2 regions of the Streptomyces sp. NPDC101194 genome follow, and region 2 is predicted to be linked to the other one. Evidence: predicted binding sites of a transcription regulator. Region 2 holds the regulator's gene; the other holds the start of a gene.
The links. The regulator HspR, encoded in region 2, represses chaperone genes until heat shock. The targets are predictions, from matches to a motif close to TTGAGNNNNNNNNNCTCAA.
Positions count from the first base shown of each region.

Region 1: the regulator HspR is predicted to act here: its motif matches at 11,028-11,046, upstream of lon (endopeptidase La).

Region 1 covers NZ_JBIWOS010000002.1:1,229,062-1,243,532, reverse strand. The annotation lists gene ACIRP2_RS12340 (GTP-binding protein) at 135-785, opposite strand; gene ACIRP2_RS12335 (DUF742 domain-containing protein) at 766-1,179, opposite strand; gene ACIRP2_RS12330 (roadblock/LC7 domain-containing protein) at 1,176-1,655, opposite strand; gene ACIRP2_RS12325 (nitrate- and nitrite sensing domain-containing protein) at 1,652-4,573, opposite strand; gene ACIRP2_RS12320 (hypothetical protein) at 4,938-5,723, shown strand; gene ACIRP2_RS12315 (MarR family winged helix-turn-helix transcriptional regulator) at 5,772-6,269, opposite strand; gene ACIRP2_RS12310 (lysozyme) at 6,497-7,354, shown strand; gene ACIRP2_RS12305 (polysaccharide deacetylase family protein) at 7,581-8,339, shown strand; gene lon (endopeptidase La) at 8,573-11,005, opposite strand; gene ACIRP2_RS12295 (rhomboid-like protein) at 11,205-12,059, opposite strand; gene ACIRP2_RS12290 (spermidine synthase) at 12,390-13,085, shown strand; gene ACIRP2_RS12285 (response regulator transcription factor) at 13,306-14,043, shown strand; gene ACIRP2_RS12280 (ATP-binding protein) at 14,040-14,471, shown strand, end outside.
Region 2 covers NZ_JBIWOS010000004.1:475,316-489,786, forward strand. The annotation lists gene ACIRP2_RS18785 (SRPBCC family protein) at 347-778, opposite strand; tRNA gene ACIRP2_RS18790 (tRNA-Gly) at 1,150-1,223, opposite strand; gene dcd (dCTP deaminase) at 1,691-2,266, shown strand; gene ACIRP2_RS18800 (phosphoribosyltransferase) at 2,273-2,773, shown strand; gene ACIRP2_RS18805 (Yip1 family protein) at 2,981-3,943, opposite strand; gene ACIRP2_RS18810 ((Fe-S)-binding protein) at 4,145-6,412, opposite strand; gene ACIRP2_RS18815 (sugar transferase) at 6,510-7,157, opposite strand; gene dnaK (molecular chaperone DnaK) at 7,625-9,478, shown strand; gene grpE (nucleotide exchange factor GrpE) at 9,475-10,116, shown strand; gene dnaJ (molecular chaperone DnaJ) at 10,210-11,394, shown strand; gene ACIRP2_RS18835 (heat shock protein transcriptional repressor HspR) at 11,396-11,842, shown strand; gene ACIRP2_RS18840 (helix-turn-helix transcriptional regulator) at 12,139-13,164, opposite strand; gene ACIRP2_RS18845 (5'-nucleotidase) at 13,266-13,595, shown strand; gene ACIRP2_RS18850 ((2Fe-2S)-binding protein) at 13,592-13,912, shown strand; gene ACIRP2_RS18855 (pyridoxamine 5'-phosphate oxidase family protein) at 14,055-14,459, opposite strand.

The DNA of each region.
Region 1 (14,471 bases), on a different contig from region 2:
CAAGGACTGTCCCGCAATCCCTGGTGGATCAGCGCGCGGCGTCGGAAGCGGTGCATCGCAAGGCGGACGTCCCGACAACGCGGCGAGGTGCCGCAGCCGACGCCGCGCGCCCGCCGGGGATCACGGGACAGCCCTTAGGCCGGGGTGGCGTCGAGAGCGTGGCCCACGAGGGCCAGCAGCGACTCGACGACAGTGATCCTGTTACGCGCGTCCATGATCACAATTGGTACGTGCGGAGGTACGGTCAGGGCCTCCCGGACGTCCTCGGCCTCGTACCCCGGCGTGCCCTCGAAGTGGTTGACGGCGACGATGTACGGCAGTCCGCAGCTCTCGAAGTAGTCGAGCGCGGGGAAGCAGTCGGCGAGCCGGCGGGTGTCGGCGAGCACGACCGCGCCGATGGCGCCGCGCACCAGGTCGTCCCACATGAACCAGAAACGCTGCTGGCCCGGTGTGCCGAACACGTACAGCACGAGGTCGTCGTCGAGCGTGAGCCGGCCGAAGTCCATCGCGACGGTCGTGGTGACCTTGTCGGGCGTCGCGGTGAGATCGTCGGTCTCCTCGCTGGCCTGCGTCATCATCGCTTCGGTCTGCAGCGGAGTGATCTCGGAGACCGACCCCACGAAGGTCGTCTTGCCCACGCCGAACCCGCCCGCGACCACGATCTTCGTGGCGATGGGGGCCCTGGTGTGATCCAACTGCCAGGCCTGCAGCGATTCTTCGGCCTGATTCCTGGCCCCGGGCTGGCGCGGGGCGAAGAGTGGCGACTCAGAGACGGCGGAGTCCATTGAGCACCCTTTCGAGCAGTGCGCGGTCGGGCTGGCCGGTGCCGTGACCGGTCCCGTACACGCGGATCTTTCCCTGGTCGGCCAAGTCGCTGAGCAGTACCCGGACCACGCCGAGCGGCATCTTCAACAGGGCGGAGATCTCCGCGACCGTACGCATCCGGCGGCAGAGTTCGACGATGGCCTGGAGCTCCGGCATGACGCGGGTGGCCAGGTTGCCGTTGGTCAGTTCACGGCGTTCCTCGGGTGCTTCGAGCGCGGCGACGAACGTCTCGACGAGCAGGACGTGGCCGAAGCGGGTCCGGCCGCCGGTGAGGGAGTACGGGCGGACCCGTGCGGGCCTTCGGTCGGACCCGCGGACGGGCAGCCTGCGGGCGGGTTCAGCAGCGGACGTCACTGGGTGCTCTCCATCGATTTGCGCAGTTCACTGCGGAGTTCGGGGGTGAGTACGTGTCCGGCTCGGCCGACGAAGAGCGCCATGTGATACGCGATGACGCTCATGTCGCAGTCCGGGGTGGCGTGCACACCGAGGAGCGAGCCGTCGCTGATCGACATGACGAAGACGCTGCCCTCGTCCATGGCGACCATGGTCTGCTTGACGCCACCGCCGTCCATCAGCTTGGCCGCGCCGGAGGTGAGGCTGCCGATGCCGGACACGATGGTCGCCAGGTCGGCGCTGGAGCCCCTGGGACCGTCCTGCCGACCGGTGACGCGGGTGGTCTGGTGGCCGGGGTCGGAGGAGAGCAGCATCAGCCCGTCGGACGAGACGACGGTGACCGAGTGGACCCCTGGCACCTCCTCCACCAAATTACTGAGCAACCAGTGAAGGTTCCGGGCCTCGGTACTCAGCCCGAATGTGCTGGGCGCAGTCAACTGCGTGCCTCCTCGACTGTGTCCCCCGTCTCATCGGTTCGGTCGTCATTGCGGTCGGCCGGTTCACTGTGGTCGGGATGTGCGGGGTGTACGGCGGTTCCGGGGAACGGTTGGGTCGCCGTGCTCTCGGCGATTTCCGCCTCGACGTCCCGGCGGCCGTCCTTCGCGCCCTGATGGAAGCCGCCGAGCCGACGGCGCAGGGCCTCCTTGTCCAGGCTTCCCTTGCGCTCGGAGGCGGGTGCCGTGGCGGGCTTCACGACCTTGGGAGTGCGCTTGGGCAGCCCCTTGTCCGTGATGCGTCCCTGCTCCGGCTGCCGGGGGCCCGGCAGGGTGTCGGCGACGGGCGCGGGGGCGGTGTACGGCTCCGGGGCGGGCGCGGGGGCCGGTGCGGTGTGTGCCGCGGGAGCCGGGGCGGTACGGGGCTCCGCGGACTCGTCGACGGTGCGCTCGTGGCGGTCGGGGCCGATGGCGTACGGGTCCGGCGTCGTGGACTCGGGGCCGTCCGCAAATTCCGGCACCACCGGGAGCCGGACCTGCATCGTGGTCTCGGCCGCGGTCTCGGCGGGGGCCGGAGCGGGCGCGGCGTGCGCCGCCTGCCCGGACCCGGCCTCGGGCTCGGCGGCGGCTTCGGACTCGCGGATCGTCTGCTCGGCCGCGGCGATCAGCGGGTCGCCGGACAGGGCGAGCGTACGCGTCGGCAGGGCGTTGGAGTTGGACTCGGCGACCGAGCCCGGCAGGTTCAGCGCGGGCCCTTCCCCGGGTACCGTCACCGGCGGCGGCGTGGCGGCCGGGGGCGCCTTCGGCAGCAGGACCTTGGGCAGCACGACGACGGCCGTGACCCCGCTGCCCTTGTGGTCGCGCAGCTGGACCCGTACGCCGTGGCGCGCGGCCAGCAGCGAGGTGACCTGGAGGCCGAGTCCGGCCCCGGGCGCTCCCTTGTCGTCCGCCTCGCCCACGTCGAAGAGCGTCGGGTCGCCGAGCCGGGCGTTGAGCTCGCCCATTCGTTCGGCCGACATCCCGATGCCCTCGTCCTGGACGGAGAGCATCACCTCGCCGGTCTCCAGCAGCCATCCGGAGAGCTGGACAGGGGAGTCCGGCGGCGAGAAGGAGGTGGCGTTCTCCAGGAGTTCGGCGATGAGGTGACTGAGGTCGTCGGCGGCGAAACCGGCGATCTGGGCGTGCGGCGGCAGGGACTGGATGGTGACCCGTTCGTACCGCTCGATCTCGGAGACGGCCGCGCGCGCCACGTCGACCAGCGGGATCGGACCCGCGTGCCCGTGTCCGTGCTCGGCGCCCGCGAGCACCAGCATGTTCTCGCTGTGCCGGCGCATGACCGTGGCCATGTGGTCGAGCTTGAAGAGGGTGGCCAGCCGCTCCGGATCGTGCTCCTTCTCCTCCAGGCTCTCGATGACGCCGAGCTGGCGCTCGACGAGGCCGAGGGTGCGCAGCGAGAGGTTGACGAAGGTGTGGTGGACCGTGTTCTTCAGCCGCTCCAACTGGGCGGTCAGGTCGGAGGTCAGGACCTGGAGCTCGGCGCGCTGGACGGTGAGGGCCTCGCGTCCGGCGATCAGCTCGGCACGCTCGGTCTGCAGGCTCTCGAAGCGGCCGTTGAACTGGTGGAGCAGTCCGTGCAGCTTGCCGTGCAGGGCGTTGATGGACCGCACGACCTGGGCGAACTCGTCGTTGCGGCCGGTGTAGCGGATCGGCTCGGCGTTGTCGGGCTCGGCGACGAGGCGGGCGGCACCGATCCGCAGGACGGCGAGCGGCTGGGTGAGCGTGCGGGCCACGGCGGTGGAGACGCCGACGGCGATCAGCAGACAGCCGCCGAGCAGCGCGATCCGCAGTTCGAGCGCGGTGACGTCGTCGTCGCGCAGTTGCTCCAGGCGCTGGACCTGCGCGGTGCCGAGGGCGGACTCGACACCCCGCATCCGGTCGATCCGGGCGGAGAGCGCCGCCGCGACCTTTTTGCTGTTGGTCTGCTGGTCGGATTCGGACAGCTCGGGGCGGTCGGTGAGGGAGTTGAGGTACTTGTCCGCGCTGTCGACCTCGGGGCCGGTGACGGTGGACGACAGCTTGTCGCGGGCCGTGGTGCCCGCGGCCTGGTCGAAGTCGGCGAGCGAGGCGAGTTCACCGACCCGGGCCTGCTGGGCGGCGGCGCTCAGCTCGTCACGGGTGCGGTCGTCCTTGCTGCTGCCCTGGTCCTGGGCCTGGACGGGCAGTCCGGTGATCGGGTCGATCTGCGGGGTCGTGACGGGACGGGGCACGGAGAGCGCGGCGAGCAGCAGCCCACGGGTGGCGGAGGCCTGCTCGGTGGCCCGGCCGAGCGCGAGCGGCGCGCGGGTGGCCCCGGCGGCGCGCGGCGGGGTCTTCTCGGCGAGCTCGTCGGCGAGGTCGTGGAGCTTGGCGATGACCTCGGAGTACGCCTGATGCGCCTGCAGCGCCGAGCCCTTGCCGCTGAGCGCGTCGCGACGCAGGGAGGGGATGGTCGAGAGATCGCGGCGCAGTGCGGCCGGGGCCGCGTCCCTGATCTCGTCCACCTGCTGATCGACGCGGGCGCTCCGGCTGCCGGAGCCGCCCTTGTCCTTCGCCGACGGGCCGGACTGCTCGTCACGGCCGGCCGCGATGTAGGCGGTGACCTCGTCACGCTCGTCCGCGAGGGCATGGGCGAGCGCGATGGCCTGCTGGTTCAGCTCAGCGAGAGTGACCAGCCGCTGCGACTCGTTCAGGTCCGAGGAAGCGCTGAGGGCCGCGGGCGCGCCCGCGGCGATGACGGTGATGCCGACCACCGCGACACCGGCGACCAGCCGGCTGCGTACGCGCACGGTGCGCCGGGTGCCCTCGCTCTCGGCGGGTACCGGTGGCGTCACCCCGGAACCGCTGTGCTTGCTGCCCTTGCTCCGAGGCCGCTTCTTCTGCACCGGTGCTCGCAATCTTGACTCGTCCGCCCTTGAAGCAGAGGTGACGCACGATCACATGTGAACGAGCACCCCGACCCCTGTACGGCTTCTGACCATTCCAGTGCTTTTGAGAGGGGGGCGCGCATCAACCACTCCGCCACCTGAACGAGTGAACATCACTCCGGAGTTGACGAACAAGTCTCCCCCCGAGGCGCGTCCGGCACACCTGGTGCTTCGGCTGGAACTTCCGCCCCGGCTTTGGCAGGATGCCCACCCGCACGCCGCCCGGAGCCATTCCTTCCGCTCCGAAGACCCGCCTGACCTGGTGGTACAGGCCAATTCTGATTCATGCAGGGCTCGTGAAGACATCGTGCAGACTGGCCGTATGCGCATCGAACTCGCCACCGCCGCCGGCAGCCCCGACCGCCCGAACGAGGACTGGGCCGCCACGACCGTCCCCGCTTCGGGCCAGGGCGGGGCGCTGGTCCTGCTCGACGGGGTGACCCCACCGAGGGGTGACGACGGTTGTGTGCACTCGGTGCCCTGGTTCACCGCACGACTGGGTGGCGCACTGGTGGAACTGTCCGGTTCGCGGCGGGATCTGACCCTCCAGGAGATCCTGGCCGAGTCCATTCGGCGCACCGCCGACACGCATCGCTCCCTGTGTGACCTTTCTCACGTGCGGACACCGCAGGCGACGGTCGTCATGGCGCGCTGGGACGAACGCGAGATCGAGCACCTCGTACTGTCCGATTCCGTACTGCTGATCGAGGCTCCCGACGGAAGCGTGCGCCCCCTGCTCGACGACCGGCTGGACCACCTGCCACCGGGCACGCTCGCCAGCGAGGCGATCGCCGACGCACGGGCACGGAACAAGGAGGGCGGCTTCTTCACCGCCGCCGCGGATCCGTCCGTGGCGGCCCGTGCGGTCACCGGGCGCACCCCCGCCGACCGGGTGCGGGCGCTCGCCGCGCTGACCGACGGGGCGGCCCGCTGGACCGAGATGTTCCGCGAAGGCGACTGGGCGGACTGCATCGGGGTGCTCCACAAGGAGGGGACGCAGGGGCTGATCGACCGCGTCCGGGCCCTGGAGGACGCGGACACGGAGCGCACGCGCCTGCGCCGCAGCAAGACCCATGACGACGCGACGGCGGTCTACGCGGTGCTGTGAGCCGCACCGGGACGGGGACGTGCCGCGGGGAGCGGGCCGGCGCGGACGTCAGCCCTCGGCGCGGGCGTTCAGGTGATGCAACAGCCGGGCCAGTTCGGCCACCTCGGCCCGGTCCCAGTCTGCGAGCTTGCGCACATAGCGCTCGCGGCGGGCGTCGCGGACGCTGCGGTAGCGGGCGAGCCCCTCGGCGGTGAGGTGGACGAGATGGGCGCGGCCGTCGGCCGGGTCGGGCTCGCGCGCCACCAGTCCGAGGTCCTCCAGGGCGCGGAGTTGACGGCTCATGGTCGCCTTGCCGACGCCGAAGTAGGCGGCCAGATCGGTGGCCCGTTGCCGTCCGGCCGACTCCAGCCGGACGAGAAGTCCGTACGCGGCGGCCTCCAGTTCGGGATGCACCTCGCGCGCCATCTCCCCGGAGTTGGCCCGTGCCCGCCGCAGGAAGACGGCCAACTCCCGCTCCAGGGCCAGGAATGCGTGGTCCACACCACTTTCTCCGGTCGCGCCGGGTTCACTACCGCTTTCGCTCCCGTGCACGTCAACACCCCTCATGAGCTTTCCTGCCGCTGAAAGTTTCTTTCGCCGCTGGTCATCGCCGCAGCTTGGCCAGTATTTCGCAGGCGTAGACCAACGGCGGCGCCCAGGCCCCCTTTCGCAGCACAGGTCTACGTGCGTAGCGTCATGCATGGCATGTCCACACCATGACATGCCGACAGGGGTGCGCCCGGCGTCCCCCTGGGATCAGCGCGTCCCCCCACCAAGGCCTCGGAGGCACTCACATGCCGGTGCTCAGATCCGGATCCGGAACGTCCCGCCGCTCGCGCTTCGCGGCGGCCGGAACCCTGCTCGCAGCCCTTTCCCTCCTCCTCACCCTGCCCGGCGCGGCGAGCGCCGCGGACGCCCACGACTCCGCCGCCGCGGCCAAGAAGCCCGCACGGGGCACGGCTACCATGGGCATGGGTGTCGCCGCCCACGACGGCCAGGGCGGACTGCCGCGCAACACCCTCGCCGCCCAGACCGAAGGCGTGGACGTCGCCAGCTACCAGGGCAACGTCGACTGGCCCACCCTCTGGAACAGCGGTGTGAAGTGGGCCTACACCAAGGCCACCGAGGGCACTTACTACACGAACCCGTACTTCGCCCAGCAGTACAACGGCTCGTACAACGTCGGCATGATCCGGGGTTCGTACCACTTCGCCACCCCGAACACCACGAGCGGCGCCGTCCAGGCCAACTACTTCGTGGACCACGGGGGCGGCTGGTCCAAGGACGGCAAGACCCTTCCGGGCGCGCTCGACATCGAGTGGAACCCGTACGGCGACCAGTGCTACGGCCTGAGCCAGGCCGCCATGGTGTCGTGGATCCGTGACTTCGTGAACACCTACAGGGCGCGCACCGGACGCGACGCGGTCATCTACACCGCGACCAGCTGGTGGCAGACCTGCACCGGGAACAACGCGAGCTTCGGGACCACCAACCCGCTGTGGGTGGCCCGGTACAACAGCACGGTCGGCGAACTCCCGGCCGGCTGGGGCTACTACACGATGTGGCAGTACACCTCGTCCGGCCCCTACGTCGGCGACCACAGCCACTTCAACGGCGCGCTCGACCGCGTACAGGCCCTCGCCAACGGCTGAGCCGGCCCGCCGCTGCCGCGCGGCACACCGCTTCGCACGACCGAGCCCCCGGTGACCCACCCAGCCACCGGGGGCTCCACCCTGTTCGCTCCCATGACCAGGCCGTTCGGCCTCCGCGCAGGCACCGGACACCCCTATAAATCCGGTGTATACGCCGTGTGTATAGTCCTTCTCCGCCGCACATCGCGTGCTCTGTTCAGCCACGGAGGAGTGACCCGCCTTGCCCATGAAGACGAAGTCGATCGGTGCGGGGTTGGCCGCTGCCCTGGTGACGGCACTCACCCTGACGCTGAGCGGCTGCTCCATGCAGACCACCGCACCGGCCTCGGCACGTGGAGACGCGGGCTCCGACGCCAAGGGCTCCTTCGGTCCGGTGGACTGCCGCAAGGCCAAGTGCATTGCCCTGACCTTCGACGCGGGACCCAGCGAGGACACCCCGCACCTGCTGGACATCCTCAAGGAGAAGAAGGTGCACGCGACCTTCTTCCTGCTGGGCAAGAACCACGTCAAGAAGCACCCCGACACCGTGCGCAGGCTCGCGGCCGAGGGGCACGAGGTGGCCAACCACACCTGGTCCCACGCGATCCTGACGGACAAGAAGCCCGCCGAGATACGCGCCGAGCTGGAGAAGGCGCAGGACGCGATAGCGGAGATCACCGGCAAGAAGCCGCGGCTGATGCGCCCGCCGCAGGGCCGCACCGACGACACCGTCTCGGGGATCAGCGAGGACCTGGGGCTCTCCCAGATCCTGTGGAGCGCCACCGCCAAGGACTACTCCACCACCGATTCGGCGCTGATCGAGAAGCGCATCCTGGACCAGGCGAGCAAGGACGGCATCATCCTGCTGCACGACATCTACAAGGGGACGGTGCCCGCGGTGCCGGGCATCATCGACGCGCTGAAGAAGCAGGGCTACACCTTTGTCACCGTCCCGCAGCTGATGGCGCCCGCCGAGCCCGTCCCGGGGACGATCTACCGCCCCTGAGCCCGGCTCGCCGGCGACGAGGCCCACCGGCCGCACCCGCACCGGTGCCCGTACCGGCGTCCGCCGCCGGGGAAGTCGCCGGGCCGTCGCGGCCTTCGGTGCCCCGCTCGCCGTGCGGTCCTTCGTGGGCCGACCCGCCGTCCCACGTGGAACGGCCCGCCCACCCGTTGCCGGGGAGGCGGGCCGTCCGTACCGGTCGCGCACGTGGTGCCACGTCCGTCACGCCGTGGCGGCTACGCCGCGGCCGGGATCCTCTCCTCGGGCCGGGCCGCCGAGACCGGCGCGAGGGCGATCTCCAGCACCTGGCGGACGTCCGTCACCGGGTGGACCTCCAGGGTGTCCAGGACCTCGGCCGGAACATCGTCCAGGTCGGCCTCGTTCCGCTTCGGGATCACCACGGTGGTGATCCCGGCCCGGTGCGCGGCCAGCAGCTTCTGCTTCAGGCCGCCGATCGGCAGCACCCGTCCGGTCAGCGAGACCTCACCGGTCATCGCCACATCCGTACGGACCAGTCGTCCGGAGAGCAGCGAGGCCAGTGCCGTCGTCATCGTGACACCCGCGCTCGGGCCGTCCTTGGGGACCGCGCCCGCGGGGAAGTGGATGTGCACTCCGCGGTCCTTCAGGTCCGCGACCGGCAGTTCCAGTTCCGCGCCGTGCGACCGCAGGAAGCTCAGCGCGATCTGCGCGGACTCCTTCATCACGTCGCCGAGCTGGCCGGTCAGGGTCAGTCCGGAGGCCCCGGTCTCCGGGTCGGCCAACGACGCCTCCACGAACAGCACGTCGCCGCCCGCTCCGGTCACCGCGAGCCCGGTGGCCACGCCCGGCACCGAGGTCCGGCGCTCGGCCGGGTCCTGGGCGGACTCCGGGACGTGGTGCGGCCGTCCGATCAGGCCGCGCAGATCCGCTTCGGTGACCGTGAACGGAAGCTCCCGGTCGCCCAGTTCGTGCTGGGCCGCGACCTTGCGGAGCAGCCGGGCGACGGCCCGCTCCAGGTTCCGTACGCCCGCTTCACGGGTGTACTCACCGGCCAGCTTGCGCAGCGCGGACTCGTCGAGCGTCACCTCGTCCTTCTCCAGACCGGCCCGCTCCAGCTGGCGCGGGAGCAGGTGGTCGCGGGCGATGACGACCTTCTCGTCCTCGGTGTAGCCGTCGAGCCGGACCAGTTCCATCCGGTCCAGCAGCGCCTCCGGGATGGCTTCGAGCACGTTGGCCGTGGCCAGGAACACGACGTCGCTGAGGTCGAGTTCGACCTCCAGGTAGTGGTCGCGGAAGGTGTGGTTCTGGGCCGGGTCGAGGACTTCGAGGAGGGCGGCGGCCGGGTCGCCCCGGAAGTCCGAGCCGACCTTGTCGATCTCGTCGAGCAGGACGACCGGGTTCATCGAGCCGGCCTCCTTGACGGCCCGCACGATGCGTCCCGGCAGGGCGCCGACGTAGGTACGCCGGTGGCCGCGGATCTCCGCCTCGTCCCGCACACCGCCGAGCGCGACGCGGACGAACTTGCGTCCCATGGCATGCGCGACGGACTCGCCGAGCGAGGTCTTGCCCACGCCCGGAGGACCCACCAGTGCCAGCACGGCACCGCCGCGCCGTCCGCCGACGACGCCGAGGCCGCGGTCGGAACGCCGCTTGCGGACCGCCAGGTACTCGGTGATCCGCTCCTTCACGTCCTGCAGCCCGGAGTGCTCGGCGTCGAGGATCTCCTGGGCGCCCCGGATGTCGTACGCGTCCTCGGTCCGTTCCGTCCAGGGCAGTTCGAGGACGGTGTCGAGCCAGGTCCTGATCCAGGAGCCCTCGGGGCTCTGGTCGGAGGAACGTTCCAGCTTGTCGACCTCCTTGAGCGCCGCCTCGCGGACGTGCTCGGGAAGGTCGGCGGCCTCGACGCGGGCCCGGTAGTCGTCGGACTCGTCTGCGCCGGAGCCAGGACCCCCGTTGAGATCGGCGAGCTCCTTGCGTACGGCTTCGAGCTGGCGCCGCAGCAGGAATTCGCGCTGCTGCTTGTCGACGCCCTCCTGGACGTCCTTGGCGATGGACTCGGCGACGTCCTGCTCGGCGAGGTGCTCGCCGAGCCACTGGATGGCGAGCTTGAGCCGGGCGACCGCGTCCACGGTCTCCAGGAGCTGCACCTTCTGGGCAGTGGTGAGGAAGGGTGAGTATCCGGAATTGTCGGCGAGCGCGGAGATGTCCTCGATCTGCTGGACCCGGTCCACGACCTGCCAGGCCCCGCGCTTCTTCAGCCAGCTGGTGGCGAGTGCCTTGTACTCCTTGACCAGCTCGGCGGCGGCTCCGGGGAGCGGGTCGGGGACGACCGCGTCGACCCTGGTCCCCTCCACCCAGAGCGCGGCCCCCGGTCCACTGGTCCCGGCCCCGATCCGTACCCGGCCACGGCCGCGGATGAGCGCGCCCGGATCTCCGTCCGAAAGCCGTCCGACCTGCTCGACGGTGCCGATGACACCGGTGCCGGTGTACGTCCCGTCGATCCGCGGCACCAGGAGCACCTCGGGCTTGCCGCCGCCCTCGCGGGCCGCGGCCTGCGCGGCCTCCACGGCGGCGCGCACATCGGTGTCGGACAGGTCCAGAGGCACCACCATCCCGGGCAGCACGACCTCGTCGTCGAGCGGCAGCACGGGCAGGGCGAGCGGAGTGACCGCATTGGACTCGGTAGCCATGATCTCCCCTTCGGCAGTCAAGTTGAGCTATGCAGACTCAATGCTCCTGAGCCGCCCATTGTTCCCCGAGGCGTGTTCGCTGTGAGCGATCACCGACGTACCCGCCGCACACGGATCCGGCCCGACCCGTACGTGGTGAACCCCGCGCGCCTCCGCTTCAGTCCCACGGGAGGTCGTCGACAGCTCCGTCGGCACCTGCTCATCGACGATCCGGCGCCCTGGCCCGCAGCCGAACACCCCGCGGCGCACGGCGAGAAGGCCCCGCGCCCCTGGTCACCACGCCCCGGGCCGCGACGACCCGGCGCAACAGCGGCCAGCAGGCCACGCCCAGCAGCAGCGCCAGCGGATGCCCCCAGTCGGCGAGGGGGCTGCTCAGCTCGAACAGATCGTGCAGCAGCATCGCGCCGACGCCGCCGAGCACCACAACCCGCGGCCACGGCACGAGCAGCCCGGCGAGGGCTCCCACGCTCGCCATCAGCCCGAAGCTGATGCCGTAGTCGAGCCGGTGCAGCGAGGACTCCGGCAGGTGACCGGCCACCACGGACAGCCCGACCGGGATCTCCGTGGCGAGCGTCGCCACGACATGGCCGAGCAGGAACACCCCGGCGGTGCGCCACCCCCCGATGCGGCGCTCCAGGGCGGTCAGCACGAGGGCGAAGCCGACGACGTACGGCGAGGTGAGCCCTCCGACGACCCAGAGGGCGCTGGCGACCAGGACGAGCAGCGGGGTCTCACCGAGATGTGCGACATCCGTGCTCGATTCGCGCAGGACGGCGGAGACGGTGTCCTGGTCGGCGAACTCCATGAAGAGGGACGTACCGACGAGCACCAGCAGATAACCGAAGGTGAACGGGGTACCGGTGGGTGTCGGCAGCAGCCGCAGCAGGCGGCGCGCCCTGCGCGCCTCGCGTGCCTCGCTTGCCTCGCGGCCCTTCGGGGCCTGCCGGGCCGGAGGAGGGGCGCTCTCCTCCTTGCGGCGCTGACGCGGTATGGCGCCGAGCGGCTGCGCCTCGTGGTGTTCCTCGCCGGCCACTCTGTCCGTACCCTGATGCACCGCGCGAGGCCCCTTTCCGTACAAGCCCCCCAAAACAACTTCCTACCCTCCGCGATCCTTCCCCACGTCGTCCATGGCGTGAGCCACACAAGGTGGCCGAAAATGGGTGATCGCTTCGCACCGGGCGTCGATCACGCCGTTCTGCCGTCCTCTTATATGCGCTTACGCTCCCCGAGGGGCGTGTTCCTCGACAGCGCAGCCCCGCGGCCCGGGACGGCGCCCCGCCGGCGCGCACCTCCCGGCATGGGCCGGGCAATCCGCTGGCCGCCGACCGCGCCGACCGGACAGGATGGGGAGGACCGTGTCCGCCACGCACCGGAGATCCGCGCCATGCCCCACATCCACGGCCCCGACGCCCTCGCCCCCGTCACGCTCGACCGCCATGAAGGCCCGTACGGCGAGGTCGTGCTGCGGGAGCGGGGCGACGACTTCGAGATCATCGCCAACGGGTGCTTCCTGATGGACACCTCGGACGGGCGTTCCGAGCGGCTTCTGATCGACGCGGCGCTGGCCGCGCTGCCCGCCGAGCGGACGGCCCCGGCGGTACTCATCGGGGGTCTCGGGGTCGGCTTCTCCCTCGTCCGGGCCGCCGCCGAGCCGCGGTGGGGGCGGATCGCCGTCGTCGAACGGGAGCAGGCGATCGTGGACTGGCACCGGGAGGGACCACTGGCCGCGATCTCCGAGGCGGCGCTCGCCGATCCGCGGACCGCGATCCTGACGACGGACCTCGTCTCGTACCTGCACACGACTACGGAACGTTACGACGCTCTGTGCCTGGACATCGACAACGGACCGGACTGGACCGTCACCGAGGACAACCTCGGCCTGTACTCCCCCGCCGGACTGGCGGACTGCCGGGAACGGCTGACACCCGGCGGCGTTCTCGCAGTGTGGTCCGCACAACCGTCCGTCGAGTTCGAACAAGCTTTGCGGAATGCCGGATTCGGTGAGGTAAGAACCGAAGAGGTCAGTGTTGCCCGAGGTGTTCCGGACGTGGTTCATCTCGCACTTCGGACAGACCGATAGTCCCCACCGGGCGTCCACACCCCCCGAACGCCCGGGGCCAAGCGCCACAAGGCCGACACTCCGCCACTTTCATTGGGTCGAAGCCGTTACACCCTGCGTAGCCGAGAGCAGTCCGCTGCCTTTACGCTGCTGACCGGTGACGGGATCACCCATGACATCCACAAGCGAAGACCGCGTGTCCGGGGGAATGGCCCCCGTGAGAGCGGGCAGGGGCGGGGCGATGGAACAGACACACACCACCCACAACGGTGTCGCGGCCACCCCGGGCGCGCAGCGCCGGGTGCTGGTGGTCGAGGACGACGCCACGATCGTCGATGCCATTTCCGCCCGGCTGCGGGCCGAGGGCTTTCTGGTGCAGACCGCACTCGACGGGCCCGCGGCCGTGGACGCGGCCGAGGCGTGGCAGCCCGACCTGATGGTGCTCGACATCATGCTCCCCGGCTTCGACGGACTGGAGGTCTGCCGTCGCGTGCAGGCCCAGCGGCCGGTGCCGGTGCTGATGCTGACCGCCAGGGACGACGAGACCGACATGCTGGTCGGCCTCGGGGTCGGCGCCGACGACTACATGACCAAGCCGTTCTCGATGCGCGAGCTGGCGGCCCGGGTGCACGTCCTGCTGCGCCGGGTCGAGCGCGCGGCGCTGGCCGCGGTCACACCGCGCAGCGGCATACTGCGCCTCGGCGAGCTGGAGATCGATCACGCGCAGCGCCGGGTCCGGGTGCGCGCCGACGACGTCCACCTCACGCCGACCGAGTTCGACCTGCTGGTCTGCCTGGCCAACACGCCGCGCGCGGTGCTCTCCCGGGAGCAGCTGCTGGCCGAGGTCTGGGACTGGGCGGACGCCTCCGGCACCCGCACGGTCGACAGCCACATCAAGGCGCTGCGCCGGAAGATCGGTGCGGAGCGGATCCGTACCGTGCACGGTGTCGGCTACGCCCTGGAGACCCCTGCGCCATGACCCGGCCCGGTTCCGGACTGCGTCCCTTCTCGGTCAAGGCAAAGCTGGGCACCCTCGTGGTGGTGTCGGTGTTCATCACCACCGGGCTGCTGATGGTGGCCCTGCGCACCAGGACCGAGCTGCGCTTCATCACGGTGTTCTCGGTGATCGCGACCCTGTTGATCACCCAGTTCGTGGCACACGGCCTGACGGCACCGCTGGACGAGATGACGACCGTGGCCCGGTCCATCTCGCACGGCGACTACACCAGACGGGTGAGCGGCGCCGACCGGCGTGACGAGCTCGGCGACCTGGCCCAGACGATCAACCGCATGGCGGACGACCTGGAGGCCGTGGACCGGCACCGCAAGGAGCTGGTGGCCAATGTGTCGCACGAGCTGCGGACGCCCATCGCGGCGCTGAGGGCCGTACTGGAGAACGTCGTGGAC
Region 2 (14,471 bases):
CCGTTCCGGGGCGAGAGCCGATCAGCGGCTGGTGGCATGCCCACCACCGCTCCGCGCCCGCTCGGCTGTCCCCGGGCCGATGGTGTGCGGGACGGGGGCCCCGGCGCCCGCCACGAAGGACGCGGCAGGAGGACGCGAGCGGGACTGGCCGACGTCGTGCGGGACGTCCGCGAGAAGGCTGACCAGGTCGGACGTCGGCCAGGAGTCCCGTGCGGGGGTGCACGGCACTCCTGGCCGGCCGCTGTGTGCCGCGGTGAAGGGCACGGACGGGCCCGACGGCCGTGGACCGCACGGCCGTCCTACGCCCTCGCGAAGCGTGAGGCCGACCCCGATCGGTGGGGGTGCCTCACCGTTCCCGTTCCACCAACTTCTTGAAGTGCTCGAGGTCGTCCCGTACAAGCCGTTCGATCGCGGTCGCCTGGGCGAATCCCTTCGGCCCGCCGAACGCCTCCTTGACGGTGCCCGGGTCGTACTCGATCCGGGCCTGGACCCGGGTGTGTTCCCGGTCGATGGGCAGCAGTGAGAAGGTCCCCGCCAGGTCCGGACCGCTCGTGGTCTGCCACTCCAGCATGTGTTCCTTGCCGCGGTCGGTGATCTCGGCTTCGAACTCCTGAGACCGGCCGCCTGCGTCGACGTCCAGGCGCGCCCGGTGCCCGTCCTCCGAACGAGCCTCGCGTACTCCTTCGACGAATCGCGGATAGGTCTCCACCTCGTGGAGGTGTTCCCAGGCCACAGCGATCGGAACAGCAACGTCGATCTGTTCTTCGAGAGTGCTCATGGGCCACCTCAAAACTCGGTTCGCCGTTCATGGGGCCATGACTCCAGTATCGCCCCCGGCGGACCGATGGGGGCCGGGAGCCGGTGTCCGCGGGCCGGCGCGGCCCGTCCTCGGCGTTCCGGGACGCGGGCAGAAGGACCGCGGCGCCTTCAGGCGTGCCCGACCCCGAGTTCGCGGCCGCGGCAGAAGCCCTTCCGCTCCTCGACTGATCGGCTCCGGTGCCATGAAGCGCCTTTAGTATCGCAAGGAATTCACGGTCCTGCGCGATCCATGGTGAGAGCCGTTCCGAGCCCGGGACGACGCTCTCGAAGGATGCTTGAACCGGTCCGGACAACAAAGAAGCCCCCGGCCGACGGCCTGGGGCTTTTTCATGGAGCGGGTGACGAGAATCGAACTCGCGCTCTGAGCTTGGGAAGCTCATGTTCTACCATTAAACTACACCCGCGTAACGCATCGATCGATCCGCTGCGTATCGTCACACACTGTACCCCATGCCAGGTCCCCGGCGTTCGAGCCGTGGGGCCTTTTTGTTGTCGGGGAGGAGGGATGCGGTTGCTGTGGGCGGGAGTTGGGGGCGTAGCGTGGGTGGTCGGAGTGCCGCCTGGAGTGGCGTCCTGTTCATCCCCTAATGTGGCGTTCTCGTCCAAGGCTTGTTGGGGAAGGGACTTGATGGACTCCATGGAGCGCACCGTCGTCCGCTGTGCCGAAGGGCACGTTTTCGCTATCGCTTCGTTCCCGATGCAGCAGCTCGGGTCCGGGCGGCTCGGTCCCGGGCGGCTCATTCGCTGTCCTCGTTGTGCGCGGCTGCGGCATGCCGTGCCCGTGGTGTTCGAGGAGCGGTAGCGGCGGTGTCGGGCGCGCGGGGCGGTCCCGGATTGGGGCGGGCCCGCGCGTTCTGCGTATCCTCGGGGCGTGCTTCTCTCAGACAAGGACATCCGGGCCGAGATCGACGCCGGACGTGTTCGCATTGATCCGTTCGACGCGTCGATGGTGCAGCCCTCGAGCATCGATGTGCGGCTCGACCGCTACTTCCGGGTGTTCGAGAACCACCGCTATCCGCATATCGACCCGGCCGTCGAGCAGGCCGATCTGACGCGCATGGTCGAGCCGGACGGGGACGAGGCGTTCATTCTGCACCCCGGTGAGTTCGTGCTCGCTTCGACGTACGAGGTCATTTCGCTTCCCGACGATCTTGCGTCGCGGTTGGAGGGGAAGAGCTCGCTGGGCCGGCTCGGTCTGGTGACGCATTCGACCGCCGGGTTCATCGACCCCGGTTTCTCCGGTCACGTGACCCTGGAGCTGTCGAATCTCGCGACGCTGCCCATCAAGCTGTGGCCGGGGATGAAGATCGGGCAGCTGTGCATGTTCCGGCTGAGCTCGCCCTCGGAGTTCCCTTACGGTTCCGAGCGGTACGGATCGCGTTATCAGGGCCAGCGCGGGCCGACCGCGTCGCGGTCGTTCATGAATTTCCACCGGACGCAGGTGTGATGCCCGATGAGTGATGAGGTACGGGAGAATCTGACGTACGACGGCTTCGGCCATGCCGTGCGTGAGCTGGCGCAGGCCGTGGCCGACGACGGGTTCGAGCCCGATGTCGTGCTGAGCATCGCGCGGGGCGGAGTGTTCGTCGCGGGCGGGCTCGCCTACGCCCTGGACTGCAAGAACATTCATCTGGTGAATGTGGAGTTCTACACCGGTGTGGGCACCACCCTGGAAATGCCGGTCATGCTGGCGCCCGTGCCGAACGTCATCGACTTCTCGGACAAGAAGGTCCTGATCGCCGACGATGTCGCCGACACCGGGAAGACGCTGAAGCTGGTGCGTGATTTCTGCATCGATCATGTTGCGGAGGTGCGCAGCGCGGTCATCTACGAGAAGTCGCATTCGCTCGTGAAGTGCGAGTACGTGTGGAAGAAGACCGATCGCTGGATCAATTTTCCGTGGAGCGTGGAGAAGCCCGTCGTGCGACGCAGCGGGCAGGTTCTCGACGCCTGACGCGCGAAACTCCGCGCGTGCGTGATGCCGAGGGACCGTGGCCCGACGGTCGGGGTGCGTGATGCCTCTCCGGCCGGTGCGGGACGGTGTCGGTCGTCAGGGCGGACGGACGTACTGAAAACCCCCGGCGCTTGAGCGCCGGGGGTTTTCTTCCTGTCCGGGTTCTGTCCGTCCGCAGCCGGGATCGTTTTCCCGCGGGCGGGACCGTCAGATCGTGCCGAGCTTGATGATCGACAGCAGTGCGATCAGCTGGATCGCCGAGGCGCCCAGTGCCTTCGGCCACGGCAGGTCGTGCGATTTGCTCACCATCGAGGTGAAGAGCGCGGCCGAGGCCAGCCAGGTGATCCATCCGAGGATCTGGACCAGGGAGTTCTCGCCGCCGAGGAAGAGGGCGAATATCAGGCGGGGCGCGTCCGTGATCGACATGATCAGCATGGAGAGGCCCACGGTCGGCTGCCAGGAGCCGTCGCCCCCGAGCTGGCGGGCGAGGGTGTGCGTGACCGCGCCGAGGACCAGGCCGCCGATGACGAAGCCGATGCCCGTGATGACGACGTAGGGGACCGCGGTGGAGATCGTCGCGTTGATCGCGTCGTCCCGGGCCTGGTCGAAGCCGAAGAGGGCGAGCAGGCCGTACAGGAACGTGACGATGAGGGCCGGGCCCCAGACCGGGTAGTCGCGCATCTGCCAGAACGTCGGTCCCGGGCGCAGCACGATGCCGCTGAGCAGTTCCTTCCACGGCAGCCGCGGACCTGAGGGCTGGGCGGGGGCCTGGCCGGCGCGGTAGGTGTTGGCGTCGCCGTACGGGTCCTCGCCGATGCTGAACGCCTGGGTGTGGCCGGGAGAGTTGGCGTACGGGTCGCCCTGCTGGGGGGACCCGTGGGGGTGGTGGGGCTGTTGGTACGGGTCTCCGAAGTACTCCGGCTCCCCGTGGCCGCCACCGTTGTAGCCGCCACCGTTGTAGCCGTCGGCGTGCCCGTAGCCGCCGTTGTGGCCGCCTTGGCGCCCACCGTTGTCGTACGGGGGCGGGGCGCCGCTGCCTCCCGTCGGCGGCCAGGGTTGCTGGCCGTACGGCGGTGGTGCCTGTGTGCCGTACGGCTGCTGCCGCGGTTGCTGTTGCCCTTGCTGCGGGGTGCGGTTGTCCCGGCCGCGTCCGATCCTGAATCCAGCCACGTCATCGAACGTACCTGGTCCGCGTGGGTGCGGTGAGAGGGCCTGGGGAACCTGCCCGCCATTGCGGCCGAGCTGTGACATCCCCTAAGGGCTGTCCCGTAGTCCCCAGGGGTTGTCCCACGTGCGACGGTACGCAAGGCAGAAGCGGCCGGTCCTGCCCCCGAGGCAGGTCCGGCCGCTTCTGTCGCACGTCGGCCCGAGCTACTTCACCGGCTCCGGCTCCGGTGCGTCCGCCGACTCCGTCTCGCCGGCCGGGTCGGCCGGAGTCTTCACGGAGTCCAGCAGCAGCTGCGACACGTCGACCACCTGGACCGACTCCTTCGCCTTGCCGTCGTTCTTCTTGCCGTTGACCGAGTCGGTCAGCATGACCAGGCAGAACGGGCAGGCGGTGGAGACGATGTCGGGGTTCAGAGACAGAGCCTCGTCGACACGCTCGTTGTTGATGCGCTTGCCGATCCGCTCCTCCATCCACATCCGGGCACCACCGGCACCGCAGCAGAAGCCGCGCTCCTTGTGGCGGTGCATCTCCTCGTTCCTGAGGCCCGGGACCTTCGCGATGATCTCGCGCGGCGGGGTGTAGATCTTGTTGTGGCGGCCCAGGTAGCAGGGGTCGTGGTACGTGATCAGGCCCTCGACCGGGGTCACCGGGGTCAGCCTGCCCTCGTCGATGAGGTGCTGGAGCAGCTGGGTGTGGTGGATGACCTCGTACTCGCCGCCGAGCTGCGGGTACTCGTTGGCGATCGTGTTGAAGCAGTGCGGGCAGGTCGCGACGATCTTCTTCGCGGCCTTCGCCTTCTTCGTCGAGTCGTCCTCGTCGTCCTCGCCGAACGCCATGTTCAGCATGGCCACGTTCTCCTGGCCGAGCTGCTGGAACAGCGGCTCGTTGCCCAGGCGGCGGGCCGAGTCACCGGTGCACTTCTCGTCACCGCCCATGATCGCGAACTTGACGCCCGCGATGTGGAGGAGCTCCGCGAAGGCCTTCGTGGTCTTCTTGGCCCGGTCCTCGAGGGCGCCCGCGCAGCCGACCCAGTACAGGTAGTCGATCTCGGACAGGTCCTCGACGTCCTTGCCGACGATCGGGACCTCGAAGTCGACCTCCTTGGTCCACTCGACGCGCTGCTTCTTGGCCAGCCCCCAGGGGTTGCCCTTCTTCTCCAGGTTCTTGAGCATGGTGCCCGCCTCGGACGGGAACGCGGACTCGATCATCACCTGGTAGCGGCGCATGTCGACGATGTGGTCGATGTGCTCGATGTCGACGGGGCACTGCTCGACACACGCACCGCAGGTGGTGCAGGACCACAGCACGTCCGGGTCGATGACGCCGTTCTCCTCGACCGTGCCGATCAGCGGGCGCTCGGCCTCCGCCAGGGCCGCGGCCGGTACGTCCTTCAGCTGCTCCTCGGAGGCCTTCTCGTTGCCCTCCATGTCCTTGCCGCCGCCGGCCAGCAGATACGGGGCCTTGGCGTGCGCGTGGTCGCGCAGCGACATGATCAGGAGCTTCGGGGAGAGCGGCTTGCCCGTGTTCCAGGCCGGGCACTGCGACTGGCAGCGACCGCACTCCGTGCACGTGGAGAAGTCGAGGATGCCCTTCCAGGAGAACTGCTCGACCTGGGAGACACCGAAGACGTCGTCCTCGCCCGGGTCCTCGAAGTCGATCTCCTTGCCGCCGGAGGTCATGGGCTGGAGCGCGCCGAGCGCGACCGCGCCGTCCGCGTTCCGCTTGAACCAGATGTTCGGGAAGCCGAGGAAGCGGTGCCAGGCGACACCCATGTTGGTGTTGAGCGAGACGGTGATCATCCAGATCAGCGAAGTGCCGATCTTGATCATCGCGACGAAGTAGATGAGGTTCTGCAGCGTGCCGAGCGCGAGGCCCTTGAAGGCGAGGACCAGCGGGTACGAGATGAAGTACGCGGCCTCGTAGCTCCCGACGTGGTGGATCGCGCCCTCAAGGCCGCGCAGGGTCAGGATCGCCAGGCCGATGATGAGGATGACGTACTCGACGAAGTACGCCTGCCACGCCTTGGAACCCGCGAAGCGGGACTTGCGGCCGGCCCGGGAGGGCAGGTTCAGCAGCCGGATGGCGATCAGCACGAGGATGCCGACCGTCGTCATCAGGCCGATGAACTCGGTGTACATCTCGAACGGCAGCCAGTTGCCGATGATCGGCAGGACCCAGTCGGCCTTGAAGAGCTGCCCGTACGCCTGGAGCAGCGTCGGCGGCAGGGTCAGGAAGCCGATGGCGACGAACCAGTGCGCGAAGCCGACGATCCCCCACCGGTTCATCCGGGTGTGGCCGAGGAACTCCTTGACCAGAGTGATCGTGCGCTGCTTCGGGTTGTCGGTGCGGCTGCCTGCCGGGACCGGCTGTCCGAGTGTGACGAACCGGTAGATCTGCGCGACGGCTCGGGCGATGAGCGCAACGCCGACCACAGTCAGCACCAGCGACACGATGATCGCGGCGAGTTGCATTTGGGGGCTCCTCGGGCCTGCGAGGGTGGGATCCGGCATCTACGAAAACTGTGACTACTAAGCAGTAACTTAATCAGTCTGTGCTGACACTATCCACTTATTCCGCCGCGCTGTAGCCGGACCGGCGGTGATCTGTGTCGCTCAGGTGCGCCTTGCCGCGTCGGGCGAGCCCGTGGACCGCCCGGTGCAGCGGAGTGTGTACGGCTCTCGCCAGGATGGCGAGGTCGAGTCCCACCCAGTGGTGCTCGGCGTAGTGCTGGTCGAGCAGGGCGGGTTCGTCCCACGGCATGCCGGAGCGGGAGCGTACCTGTGCCAGGCCGGTGAGGCCCGGTCTCAGTTCCTGCCGCCAGTCTCTCGCGGCGGGGGCGGTGGTGGATTCCGAGGGTCCCGTGGTGGCGGTGGCCGTGCATCCGGTGGGCCCGGAGGGGGCGGCTGCCGCGGCTCTGGCCTCGTCTGGTGTCAGGGGTTCCGGGCCGACCAGGGACAGCTCTCCCCGTACGACGTGCGGCAGCCGGGAGAGCACGTCCAGTCGCAGCCGGCGGGTGCGCAGCGAACGCAGGACGAAGAGGTGGCCGCCCAGGCCGATCCGGGGTGAGCGGGTCAGTACCCCGCCGAAGGGGCGTCGTGTGGCGAGGGCGAGGGCGGCCGTGGCGAGCAGGGGGGCGGCGAGGGCCAGCAGGATCGAGCCGAGGACCAGGTCCAGTACGCGCTTGGCCGACGGCCACTCCTGCTGTCGCACGCGCATGCGGGCCGAGGAGAGGGCCGACAGAAGGCCCGGCGGGAGGGTCGGTGTGCCCGCCGGGGTACGGGCGGACGCGTGGACCCACCTGTGTGTCGGTGCGCGACCCGGCACACGGTCGGACAGGCGGCCCGGCATGCGTGCCGAGGCGCGCGCCGGGACGCGGCCCATGGGCCGGTCCGTCGGCCGGCCCCGTCTCTGTCTCTGCATCGTTCGCACCTGCCCGGGGTGGGGTGGGTCGAGTGCCGGTTTTGTGTGGCTCACGGCAATTTGTGACAGAACGATCCCATGACGCGATGATGGGGGCGGGTTGCCCGGCCCGCGAAGGAGTCGGTGTCGCCCCGGGTTGTCCGCCGCGCGCGAGGTGCGTGCACGATAGTTGAGTCTGCTCGACTCAAGTCTGTTGACACCGGGACGCGGCTCATGCATCCTTGAGTCAGTTCCACTCAAGTAGTCAAGCTGGAGGAATTGAAATGGCACGTGCGGTCGGCATCGACCTGGGCACGACTAACTCCGTCGTCAGCGTTCTCGAAGGCGGCGAGCCCACCGTCATCACCAACGCAGAGGGCGCCAGGACCACGCCGTCCGTCGTCGCCTTCGCGAAGAACGGCGAGGTGCTGGTCGGCGAGGTCGCCAAGCGCCAGGCAGTGACCAACGTCGACAGGACCATCCGCTCCGTCAAGCGCCACATGGGCACTGACTGGAAGATCGACCTGGACGGCAAGAGCTTCAACCCGCAGCAGATGAGCGCCTTCGTGCTGCAGAAGCTGAAGCGGGACGCCGAGTCCTACCTGGGCGAGAAGGTGACCGACGCGGTCATCACCGTCCCCGCGTACTTCAACGACTCCGAGCGTCAGGCGACGAAGGAGGCCGGCGAGATCGCGGGCCTGAACGTCCTGCGCATCGTCAACGAGCCGACCGCCGCCGCGCTGGCGTACGGGCTCGACAAGGACGACCAGACGATCCTCGTCTTCGACCTCGGTGGCGGCACCTTCGACGTGTCGCTGCTGGAGATCGGTGACGGCGTCGTCGAGGTGAAGGCCACCAACGGTGACAACCACCTCGGTGGTGACGACTGGGACCAGCGCGTCGTCGACTACCTGGTGAAGCAGTTCGCCAACGGCCACGGCGTGGACCTGTCCAAGGACAAGATGGCTCTCCAGCGTCTGCGCGAGGCCGCGGAGAAGGCGAAGATCGAGCTCTCGTCCTCGACCGAGACCACGATCAACCTGCCCTACATCACGGCGTCCGCCGAGGGCCCGCTGCACCTGGACGAGAAGCTCACGCGCTCGCAGTTCCAGCAGCTCACCGCTGACCTCCTGGACCGCTGCAAGACCCCGTTCCACAACGTCATCAAGGACGCGGGCATCCAGCTCACCGAGATCGACCACGTCGTTCTCGTCGGTGGCTCGACCCGTATGCCGGCCGTCGCCGAGCTCGTCAAGGAGCTGACCGGTGGCCAGGAGGCCAACAAGGGTGTGAACCCGGACGAGGTCGTCGCCATCGGCGCCTCGCTCCAGGCCGGTGTTCTCAAGGGCGAGGTCAAGGACGTCCTGCTGCTCGACGTCACCCCGCTGTCCCTCGGTATCGAGACCAAGGGCGGCATCATGACGAAGCTCATCGAGCGCAACACCACGATCCCGACGAAGCGCTCCGAGATCTTCACGACGGCCGAGGACAACCAGCCGTCCGTGCAGATCCAGGTGTACCAGGGCGAGCGCGAGATCGCGGCGTACAACAAGAAGCTCGGGATGTTCGAGCTGACCGGCCTGCCGCCGGCCCCGCGTGGCGTCCCGCAGATCGAGGTCGCGTTCGACATCGACGCGAACGGCATCATGCACGTCGCCGCCAAGGACCTCGGCACCGGCAAGGAGCAGAAGATGACCGTCACCGGTGGCTCCTCGCTGCCGAAGGACGAGGTCAACCGGATGCGCGAAGAGGCCGAGCAGTACGCGGAGGAGGACCACCGCCGTCGCGAGGCCGCCGAGTCCCGCAACCAGGGCGAGCAGCTCGTCTACCAGACGGAGAAGTTCCTCAAGGACAACGAGGACAAGGTCCCCGGTGACGTGAAGACGGAGGTGGAGACCGCGCTCACCGAGCTGAAGGAGAAGCTCAAGGGCGAGGACACCGCCGAGATCCGTACCGCCACCGAGAAGGTCGCGGCCGTCTCCCAGAAGCTGGGCCAGGCGATGTACGCCAACGCCCAGGCCGACGGCGGCCCGCAGGGCGACCAGCAGCCGGGCGCCCAGCAGGCCAAGGCCGATGACGATGTCGTCGACGCCGAGATCGTGGACGACGAGAAGGACGCGAAGGGCGGTGCGGTGTGACCGAGGAGACTCCGGGTTTCGAGGAGAAGCCCGACGTCCCCTCCGGCGCCACCCCCGGCGGAGCTGAGCCGAAGGACGCCGCTTCCTCTCCGGAGGAGGAGGTGTCCCCGGCCGGGGACGCAGCACAGACGGTCGGCCTGACGGCCCAGCTGGACCAGGTCCGCACCGCGCTCAACGAGCGCACGGGCGACCTCCAGCGGCTCCAGGCCGAGTACCAGAACTACCGCCGCCGCGTCGAGCGGGACCGGGCCACGGTCAAGGAGATCGCCGTAGCGGGTCTCCTTTCCGAGATCCTTCCCGTGCTCGACGACGTCGGCCGGGCCCGCGATCACGGCGAGCTCGTGGGCGGGTTCAAGTCGGTGGCCGAATCGCTGGAGACGGTCGTCGCCAAGCTGGGCCTGCAGCAGTTCGGCAAGGAGGGCGAGCCCTTCGACCCGACGATCCACGAGGCCCTGATGCACTCGTACGCGCCGGACGTCACCGAGACGACCTGCGTGGCGATCCTGCAGCCGGGGTATCGGATCGGCGAGCGCACCATCCGCCCCGCGCGGGTGGCGGTGGCCGAACCCCAGCCGGGCACGGCCACCAAGGAAGAGAAGGCAACCGACGAGGAGAGCGGTGGCACCGAGGAGGTCTGACATCCCGTCTGACCACCTCGCTGCCCACCGCCCGGCCATGCGACCGCCCACCGGGCCGGTCGCATGGCCGATCGTCCGGAAGGAGGGACGTCGATGAGCACGAAGGACTTCGTCGAGAAGGACTACTACAAGGTCCTCGGCGTCCCCAAGGACGCCACCGACGCCGAGATCAAGAAGGCGTACCGGAAGCTCGCCCGCGAGTTCCACCCGGACGCCAACAAGGGTGACGACAAGGCGGAGGAACGCTTCAAGGAGATCTCCGAGGCGAACGACATCCTCGGCGACACCAAGAAGCGCAAGGAGTACGACGAGGCGCGCGCCCTCTTCGGCAACGGCGGCTTCAGGGCCGGACCCGGAGGCGCCGGCGGCAACTTCAACTTCGACCTGGGCGACCTCTTCGGAGGAACCCAGGGCGGGGGCTCGGGTGGCGGCGCCGGTGGCTTCGGCGGCGGCGGTCTGGGCGATGTCTTCGGCGGCCTGTTCAACCGGGGCGGTACGGGGACGCGGGTGCAGCCGCGCCGCGGCCAGGACATCGAGTCCGAGGTGACGCTCAGCTTCACCGAGGCGGTCGACGGGGCCACGGTCCCGTTGCGGATGTCCAGCCAGGCGCCCTGCAAGGCGTGCTCCGGCACCGGCGACAAGAACGGCACCCCCAGGGTCTGCCCGACCTGTCTCGGTACCGGCCAGGTGTCGCGCGGCACCGGCGGCGGTTTCTCGCTCACCGATCCCTGTGTGGACTGCAAGGGCCGGGGCCTCATCGCCCAGGACCCCTGTGACGTCTGCAAGGGCAGCGGGCGGGCGAAGTCCTCCCGGACCATGCAGGTCAGGATTCCGGCGGGCGTCTCGGACGGCCAGCGGATCCGGCTGCGCGGAAAGGGCGGTCCGGGCGAGCGCGGTGGACCGGCCGGCGACCTGTACGTCGTGGTCCATGTCGACGCCCACCCGGTCTTCGGCCGCAAGGGCGACAACCTCACGGTCACCGTGCCCGTCGACTTCACGGAGGCGGCGCTCGGCGGCGAGGTGAAGGTGCCCACGCTCGGCGGTCCGCCGGTCACTCTGAAACTACCGGCCGGCACCCCCAACGGGCGCACCATGCGCGCCCGCGGCAAGGGCGCCGTACGCAAGGACGGCACCAGGGGCGACCTGCTGGTCACCGTCGAGGTGACGGTGCCCAGGGACCTCAACACCGAGGCCAGGGACGCACTGGAGGCCTACCGCAAGGCGACCGCGGGCCACGACCCGCGGGCGGAGTTGTTCCAGGCAGCGAAGGGAGCTTGAGGTGGACGGCCGACGACGCAATCCGTACGAACTGACCGATGAATCACCGGTGTACGTGATCTCGATCGCGGCCCAGCTCTCGGGCCTCCATCCGCAGACACTGCGCCAGTACGACCGCCTCGGCCTGGTCTCGCCCGACCGGACGGCCGGGCGCGGCAGGCGCTACTCGGCCCGTGACATCGAGCTGCTGCGCACCGTGCAGCAGCTGTCGCAGGACGAGGGCATCAACCTCGCCGGCATCAAGCGCATCATCGAACTGGAGAATCAGGTCGCGGCCCTCCAGCAGCGCGTCGCCGAACTCTCGGCGGCCGTGGACGGAGCGGCGGTGGCCATGCAGCAGCGCGAGGCCCAGGTGCACGCCTCGTACCGCCGCGACCTGGTGCCGTATCAGGACGTGCAGCAGACCGGCGCGTTGGTGGTCTGGCGGCCGAAGCGGCCGAAGGACTGAGCGGGTCCGGGCGCGCCCGGACGACGGACGAGGCCGGTCACCCGTGTGCTTCACGGGTGACCGGCCTCGTTCTTTCCGCTTCCTCGGCGGCCAGGGCGGTCCGGGCGGGGCGCAGGGACGAAACGCGCGGCCGGCTCTCACCCTCGTCGCATGTGCCGTCGGTGTCTTCGGCCTCGCCCTGACGCTCACGGGAGGCAGCGAGGCGCTTCAGGGGTCGGCCCGGCCCCCGGGTCTCTCCTCGTCCCCGCCCCTTCGGGCCCCCACTTCTCACGACTGCCGCCGGCTCGCGGAAGGCGTCAGAGCGCGTCGCGATCGGTGCCCTGGTCCAGGATTCCGGACTGCGCGATGAGGTAACCGAGTTGGGTGCGGCTGCCGCTGCCGAGTGCGGCGTTCAGTTTGGCGATGTGCGCGCGGCAGGTGCGTACGTTCATCCCGAGGCGACGGGCGATGGAGTCGTCGACGTTCCCCTCGACGAGGAGCTGGGCGATGGAGCGCTGGACTCCGCTGATGCCCTTGGGCGCCTGTTCGTACTTGATCTCCTCGAGGAGTGGCTGCGCGCGGGTCCACAGCTGCTCGAAGACCTTCACCAGATACTCGACCAGCCCGGGGTGGCGCAGTTCCAGGGCGACTTGGCGGTCGTCCTGAGCCGGGATGAAGGCGACCGTCCGGTCGAAGATGATGAGACGCTCTATGAGTTCTTCGAGGGTCCGGATCTCGACCTTGCCTTCGGCCAGACGTTCCGCGTAGGCAAGGGTTCCGGGGCTGTGCCGGGCCGTGTGCTGGTAGAGCGTGCGGATGCTGACACCGCGGTCCACCACCGAGAGGCCGCGTTCCAGGGCCTCGCTGAGGCGGTCCTCGCTCCGCCCGCCCCCGGGTTGGACGGTGAGGACTTCGGTGCGGCACTCGGCAGTGGCGAGATCCAGGGCCGCGTTGATCCGGTTGACCCCTTCCAGGACCGTGATGGCGTGGGTCGTCGTCGGGTCCTGGGCGCTGATGTCCATGAACGGTTCGAAGGCCTCGGCCAGTTCGACGGAGTGCCGGCGGTGTTCCTGGATCTCGCGCTCTATGGGGTGAAGGCGCTGCGCCAGGGCGGCGGACGGCGGGACCGGACGGAGCCAGTCGGAGTCGTCGGGGTCCGGGTGCAGGAGAGTGAAGTCCATCAGGCAGGGTGCGGAGTCGACTTCGCTGCGAGCGATGCGACCGGAGCGAAGTGCGCTGGCGTAGAGGTGTTTTCCGGCGTCGCACAGTTCGGTGATCGCATGAGGATGTGCCTGTTTTGTGTCTCTTGTGGTCATACCTTCACCCCCCAGGTTCCTGAACATGCAAGAACATGATGCATTGACTCGGTGGTGTTAGCGCGCCCAGGTGAGACATCGTCTTAGGTGCGGGGGAGAAGAATCCACAAGTGAGGACGAAGCTGACTATGTATAAGCGAGTGCTTCGCTCGGTGCTTGCCGCCTCGTTCGTCGCGGCTTTGGGCCTTGGAGCGGTGGGTGCCGGCGACATTGCGTGGAGCGTCGAGGCGGCATCCGTGCCGGGTGACATCGCGTGGAGCGTCGAGGCGGCACCCGCGCCGGGTGACATCGCCTGGGGCACACCGGCCTCCGTGCCGGGTGACATCGCCTGGTCCGTACCGGCCTCCGCGCCGGACGACATCGCCTGGATCGCCCCGGGCGACATCGCGTGGAACGTCGAGGCGGCGGCCGTGCCCGGTGACATCGCCTGGTCCGTACCGACTCAAACGGGCGCATGACCATCCCGCCGGACGACCGAACCTTCCGGCGCGAGATGGCCACGGCCTACCGATCAGGCTGGCATTTCATCGATCTCGTCACGGCCCTCCCCCGCTGTGGCGACTCGCTGATGGTCACTCTGTTCGGCGACCCCATCGTTGTCGCACGTGAAGAAGACGACGAAGTACGTGCCTACCGGTGCCTCCGCAAGCCGCGGGGAGCCCCGCAGCCCGTCCGCTGCGCGATCCGGTACGACATGATCTTCGTCAACCTCGACCGGCGGGACCACCAGCTGTTCGAGCCAGAGACTATCTCCGCCACCCCCCGCAGTGCCTGAGCGATCCCCCGTCGTTACACGTCGCTCAGTCACTCCCCCACACAACGGCGCCATCGTGACCTGAACACGGTGGCGCCGTTGTGCTGCCCGGGGTCCTGCGCCGCCCGGGGTCCTGCGCTGCCCGGAGTTCCGGCGGTTCCCCTCACGCCCTGCCGAGCGCCCGGTCCAGGGCGATCTCTATGACGACGCGGTCCGGCTTGGGCGTCGGCGTGCGCTTGTAGCGTTCCGCGTAGCGGCGTACCGCGTCGGCGACCGCGTCCGCCTCCGTGCGCACCGTCGCCCGGCCCTCCAGCGTCGCCCAGCGGCGCCGGTCGACCTGGCAGACCGCGACCCTGGCGCCGTCCGGGCCCGCGGCCAGGATGTTGGCGACCTTGTTGCTGTTCTTGTTGGCGATGATCCGGGCGAGCCCCGCGTCGGGGTCGTACGTCACGCCCACCGGCACCACGTGCGGTGTGCCGTCGGGGCGGGGAGTGGTCAGGGTGCACAGGTGGTGCTCGCGCCAGAACGCGAGGTACTCGGGATCGGGGTTCGTCACGTCGACTGCCATGGAGGCAGCGTA